Aggregicoccus sp. 17bor-14: one gene and its partner. The protein of the gene in region 1 binds, or shares a complex with, the protein of each later gene. Links are inferred from orthologs where the notes say so. Each region holds a gene or a part of one and is shown on either strand. Other genes may lie near its edges.

What was found. Proteins that work in one complex are often made in the same cells at the same time.
Region 2: the proteins of holB (region 1) and dnaN are in contact, whole or in part, in a cryo-EM structure (PDB 8GIZ), measured with the Escherichia coli proteins. The link is inferred for Aggregicoccus sp. 17bor-14 from one-to-one orthologs.

What each region holds. Positions count from the first base shown.
Region 1 is NZ_VJZZ01000001.1:658,292-661,324, reverse strand. The notes cover bases 147-2,928. They hold holB (DNA polymerase III subunit delta'), read left to right. Parts: upstream 147-912; coding sequence 913-1,944; downstream 1,945-2,928. Other genes in these bases: holA (DNA polymerase III subunit delta), read left to right, coding at 1,941-2,928; FGE12_RS02930 (mechanosensitive ion channel family protein), read right to left, coding at 147-813. Outside these bases: more of FGE12_RS02930, read right to left, coding at 1-146; more of holA, read left to right, coding at 2,929-3,033. UniProt on the Escherichia coli protein: Part of the beta sliding clamp loading complex, which hydrolyzes ATP to load the beta clamp onto primed DNA to form the DNA replication pre-initiation complex.
Region 2 is NZ_VJZZ01000013.1:65,189-67,958, reverse strand. It holds dnaN (DNA polymerase III subunit beta), read left to right. Parts: upstream 1-717; coding sequence 718-1,824; downstream 1,825-2,770. Other genes in the region: FGE12_RS22810 (ELWxxDGT repeat protein), read left to right, coding at 1,930-2,770; msrB (peptide-methionine (R)-S-oxide reductase MsrB), read right to left, coding at 1-429. UniProt on the Escherichia coli protein: Confers DNA tethering and processivity to DNA polymerases and other proteins. Acts as a clamp, forming a ring around DNA (a reaction catalyzed by the clamp-loading complex) which diffuses in an ATP-independent manner freely and bidirectionally along dsDNA.

The DNA.
Region 1 (3,033 bases):
GATGCCGTTCTCCTCGTACGCGTTGGTGCGCACCGAAGGCGGCGGGTCCTGCAGGACGAGCGGGTTGCTGCGCACCACGTCGAGCAGCACGCTCTTCACCACGTTCGGCGGCGCGTCGTAGGACAGGGTGATGTAGTGGTCCTGGCCCACCGGCTCGCCGCCGCGCGAGAAGTTCTTGATGGCCTGCTTGCCCACGAGGCTGTTCGGCAGGGTGATGCTCTCGCGGCGGAAGTTCTCGATGCGCGTCGCGCGCCAGCCGATCTGCGCGACGAGACCCGTGTACTCGCCCACCTTCACGTAGTCGCCCACCTGGAAGGGGCGCTCGAGCTGCAGCGACAGGCCCGCGAAGAGGTTTCCGAGCGTCTCCTGCAGCGCGAGACCGATGACCACCGAGAGCACCGCAGAGGTCGCGAGCAGGCCGGTGAGGTCCAGGTTCAGCTGCGCCCGGAGGATGGGCACCGTGACGAGCGCGTACAGCGTGAAGTCGATGACGTCGCGCAGGATCTTCGGCGTGGTGACGGGCGTGCGCAGCCGCAGCAGCTTCAGCCCGAAGGACACGGCGACGCGCACCATGCCGAAGGCGAAGGTGAGCATCCAGGAGACCTGGATTGCCTTGCCCAGGCTGGGGAAGTGCTCCAGGGGCACCACCCACGAGAGCAGCCTCAGCGCGAGGAAGGTGAGGATGAGCGCCAGCGCGCCGCGCAGGTCGCGCTTGAAGAGCGCGTCGGAGGTGCCCGCGCGAACGGCCAGCAGGACGACCGCGAGCAGGGCGCCCGCGAAGAGGAAGAGGTTGCTCTGGAGGAGGGGAAGCACGGGCGCGCTCGACTCTGCCCAGCCGGGGGCAGGGGGTCAAGCCGCGGCGGGCAAGCGGGCGGTTGACCTCCGGCGTCCGAGCGGGGATACACAGCGCCCATGACGCTGGCCTCGGTGTTCGGACAGCCGCGCGCAGTCGAGGCCCTCCGGGCCGCCCTGCGTGGCGGATCGGTGCACCACGCCTACCTCTTCGTCGGCCCCGAGGGCGTGGGCAAGGAGCTGGCGGCGGTGGGCCTCGCACAGGCACTCACCTGTCCGGAGAAGCCGCTCGAGGGCTGTGGGGTGTGCAGCAGCTGCACGCGCATCGCCAAGGGCACCCACCCCGACGTGCTGTGGCTGATGCCGGACGCCGAGCGCGTGGAGCGCGGGCTCGCGGGGCGCTCGGACATCAGCGGCACCCCCAGCCGCGACATCCGGGTGGAGCAGATCCGCCAGCTGCAGGAGCGCCTCTCGCTGCGCGGGCTCGAGTCCCCGCGCAAGCTGGCCCTCGTCGCGAGCGCGGAGGCGATGAACACCCAGGCGCAGAACGCCTTCCTCAAGACGCTGGAGGAGCCGCCCTCGGACACCACGCTGGTGCTGCTGTGCTCGGCGCTGGATCGCCTGCTGCCCACCATCCGCAGCCGCTGCAGCAAGGTGCCCTTCGGCCCGCTGCCGCTCGATTTCCTCGCCCAGCGCGTGCAAGCCGAGCGCAAGCTGGACCCGGCGACCGCGGCGCTGGTGGCGGTGATGGCCGGCGGCAGCCTCGGGCGCGCGCTCGCGCTGGACGTGAAGGCACTGGGCCGGCGCAAGCAGCTGATCACGGACTTCGAGGCGCTGTGGGGCGGGGACGCGCTGCCGCTCCTGCGCTTTGCCGAGGAACACGGCAGCAGCCGCGACGACGCGGAGCAGGCGCTCACCATCCTCACGCTGTGGACGCGCGACGTGGCGGTGGCGCGCACCGGCGCCGGCGCGGGGCTCGCGAACCAGGACCTGGAGCCGCTCGCGCGCGAGGTGGCCGGCCGCCTCTCCGAGGCCGGGCTGCACCGGCGCTTCGCGCTGCTCGAGCGCGCGCTCGGGGCGATCGTGGGCCGCAACGGAGCGCCGCGCCTGCAGCTGGAGCGGATGCTCATCGAGATGATGGAGGCCCGATGAGCGTGGAGCTCGACGACGTGCTGGCCGAGGCGAAGGCGGGCAAGGTGGCCCCGCTCTACCTGCTCTGGGGTGAGGAGTACCTCGTGCGCAAGGGCGCGGACGAGCTCATCAAGCTGCTCGTGCCGGACGCCGCCATGGGGCTGAACCTGGTGGTGCTGGACGCGGCCTCCCCGCGCGAGGCCGCGCAGGAGCTCGCCACCATGCCCCTGTTCCCCGGGCGCAAGGTGGTGCTGGTGCGAGACCCGGAGTTCCTCGCGCCCAAGAAGGGGCGCGGGGATGCGCTGGGCAAGGCGCGCGAGGCGTGGAAGGCCGGCAAGCGCAAGGAGGGGGCGCGGCGCCTGCTCGCGCTCGCGGCGCGCGCCGGCTGGGGCGTGGACCAGCTGGACCCGGACGGCGCGAGCGCGCCGGGCGTGGAGGCGTGGAAGGAGGAGCTGAACGTGGACCTCGCCGAGGCGGACCTCGCCTTCCTGCGCGAGGCCGCTGCCTTCTGCCGCGAGGAGCGCATCAGCGCCCCGGAGGGCGACGCGAGCGCGCTGCTCGAGCTGTTCCAGAAGGGCGTGCCGCCGGGTCACGCGCTGGTGCTCGCCGCGACCGACGTGGACGCGAAGAGCCCGCTGCTCAAGCTCGCGAAGGAGGAGGGGCGCCTCGTCGAGCGCAAGGTGGCGAGCCGGCTGAAGGACCTGGACATCTCCGAGCTCGCGGCCGAGTTCCTGCGCCCCTTCAAGAAGCGGCTGGGCCGCGGGGCGGAGGCGGCGCTGAAGGAGCGGGTGGGCGGCAACATCCGCCTGTTGCAGAGCGAGCTGGAGAAGCTCGCGCTCTACGTGCAGAGCGCCGTCATCGAGACCGAGGACGTGGCGCTGCTGGTGGGCCACGCGCGCGAGGAGGAGTTCCTCGAGCTCTCGGACGCGCTGCAGAAGCGCGACCTGCGCGCGGCGCTCGCCTATGCCGAGGACGCGATGGGGCAGGGGACGCACGCGCTGCAGCTGCTGGGCGCCGTCGCCTCCATCACCCGCACGCTGCTGGAGAACCACGAGCGGATGAACCGCTACGCGCAGGGCGCGCCCCCGCGCTCCTTCGACGACTTCAAGA
Region 2 (2,770 bases), on another replicon or contig:
CACGGAGTTGATGCAGTAGCGCAGGCCCGTGGGCGCGGGGCCGTCCGGGAACACGTGGCCCAGGTGCCCGCCGCAGCCCGCGCACGCGACCTCCGTGCGGCGCATGAAGAGCGACTCGTCCGAGCGCTCCTCCACGTGCTCGCGCGCGAGCGGCGCGGTGAAGCTGGGCCAGCCCGTGCCCGAGTCGAACTTCGCCTCGGAGCCGAAGAGCGGCGCGTGGCAGCCCGCGCAGCGGTAGGTGCCGCGCGCGTGGTGGTCCCAGTAGGCGCCGGTGAAGGCGCCCTCGGTGCCCTTCTTGCGCAGCACGCGGAACTGCTCGGGGCTGAGGCGGCGGCGCCACTGCTCGTCGCCGCCGTGCGGCGCCTGCGGCGTGGCCGGAGAAGCGGATGGGTCCAGCTGGGCGCAGCTCGCGGTGTGGCTCGGGCTCATGGCAGAAGGCTCCTCCCTGGGGGAGTGAACCCGCCCCATCCCCCCGACCATGCGCCCGCCGGTGCATTCTCGCACCCCCGCCCCGCCCGCCTGGCCGGTGGGTGAGGCGAGGCACGCGGGCGCCGGGCGTCCTGCCCGCTGCGGCGTGCGCGCAAGGGCCAGGGACCCCAGGGCGTTCCGGAGGAGTTCCAGAAGAGTTCCGGGAACTTCGGGGCTGTTCGCGCCGCCGCAGGGAGGGCAGGCCGGTTCATTGACGCCCCGGCGCGATGGGGCTACACCCGCCGGGCTATGGAATTCCGCATCGCTGCCGACGAGCTGAAGAAGGCCCTCTACCGCGCCCAGGGCATCGTGGAGCGCAAGACGACGATGCCCATCCTCGCGAACGTGCTGGTCACGGCGCAGAAGGGCGGCATCACCGTCACGGCCTTCGACCTGGACATCGGCATCGTGAGCGAGCACCCGGCCGAGGTCACCAAGCCGGGCGCCGTCACGCTCAGCGCCAAGTACGTCTTCGACATCGTGCAGAACCTGCCGGACGCGCAGGTGACGCTGAAGAAGCTCGCGAACAACTACGTGGACATCGCGAGCGGCAGCGCCCACTTCAAGATCGTGGGCATGGCGCCCGAGGAGTACCCGAAGCTGCCGCGTGAGGAGAACGCGCCGCTGGTGAAGGTGCCCGGCGCCACGCTGCTGGAGATGATCAAGAAGACCAGCTTCGCCATCTCCAGCGACGAGACGCGCTACATCCTCAACGGCGTCTTCTTCGAGCCGCAGGCGGGCGGCAAGGTGCGCATGGTGGCCACGGACGGCCACCGCCTCAGCCTCATCGAGCGCGAGCTCACCGGCGACTTCAAGCTCAAGAGCGGCGTCATCATCCCGCGCAAGGGCCTGATGGAGCTCAAGCGCCTGCTGGACGAGGCCCCGGATGCCGAGTGCCACCTGGGCTTCGCCGAGAACTCGGCCCTCTTCAAGAAGCCGGGCCTCACCATGGTGATGCGCCTCATCGACGGGCAGTTCCCCGAGTACCAGCGCGTCATCCCCAAGGAGGGCGAGAAGAAGGTCCTCATCAGCAAGGTGCGCTTCCTCGAGGGGCTCAAGCGCATCGCGCTCCTCTCCGCGGACAAGAGCTACGCGGTGCGCATCGGGCTGGGCGAGAACACGCTGAAGATCACGGCGAACAACCCGGACCTCGGCGAGGCGAAGGACGACCTGGACGTCGCCTACCGCGGCGGGGACATCACCATCGGCTTCAACGCCCGCTACCTCATCGACGTGCTCAGCGTGACGGACACCGACGAGGTGGCCTTCGAGCTGGGCGACGAGCACAGCCCCGGCGTGCTGCACGGCCCCGGCGACCGCAGCTTCACCGCGGTGGTCATGCCGATGCGCGTCTGAGCGCCCCTCTCACGAGGGAGTGAGGGAGGAGGGCCCTTTCCGCGGGAAAGAGGCCCTCTCGCTTTTTCCGGGGTAGGCTGCGTCCTCCGAAAGAGGGCGGACCCCATGTCGACGCTGTGGAAGTGGAGCACCCTGGCGCTGCTCGCAGGCGCGAGCAGCTGTGGCCCGCAGCCCGAGGCACCGCGGCTCGCCGGGAAGTCCTCCGCGCTGGGCACCCCCGCGCCGCTCGCGCACCGGGTGAAGGACCTCAACCCCGGGCCCGGCGACGGCCTGCCCGAGCGGCTCAAGCCCTACTTCCACCTGCACGCGCTGGGGCACACGCTGTTCCTGCGCGCGGACGACGGCGTGAGCGGCCCGGCGCTCTGGCGCAGCGACGGGACGGAGCAGGGAACGCGCCTCGTGAAGGACTTCACGGATGACACTGCGGACACCCTCGGTGACGAGCCCGCAGTGCTGGGTGATGCGCTGTACTTCTTCGCCGGCCCGACGAGTGCGCTCGGGCTCTGGAAAATCTCGGAGGACGCCGAGTCCCCAGAGCTCGTGCAGTCGCTCTCTCCCAAGGGCGAGGGCTGGGCCTTCTCCCTCCGGCGCTTCGGAACCCAATTGGGCTTCGTGCACACGGACCCGGACACGGGCGCTGAGCCCTGGGTGTCGGACGGCACCACGGACGGAACGCACCTGGTGGTCGACGTCTGGCCTGGCGCGAAAACCTCCGATCCCCGATTCCTGCGGGACCTGAACGGTACGCTGTTCTTCACGGCCGAGGACTCCGTCCACGGACGAGAGCTCTGGCGCAGCGATGGCAGCGCGGGCGGCACCCGGCTCGTGAAGGACATCCGCAGCGACGGCGATGGGGTGGGGGCGTACTCGGCCGCGCCCGTCGCAGTGGGTAACGCGCTCTACTTTGCTGCGGATGACGGCACAGGGGCGTGCGGCCTGTGGCGCA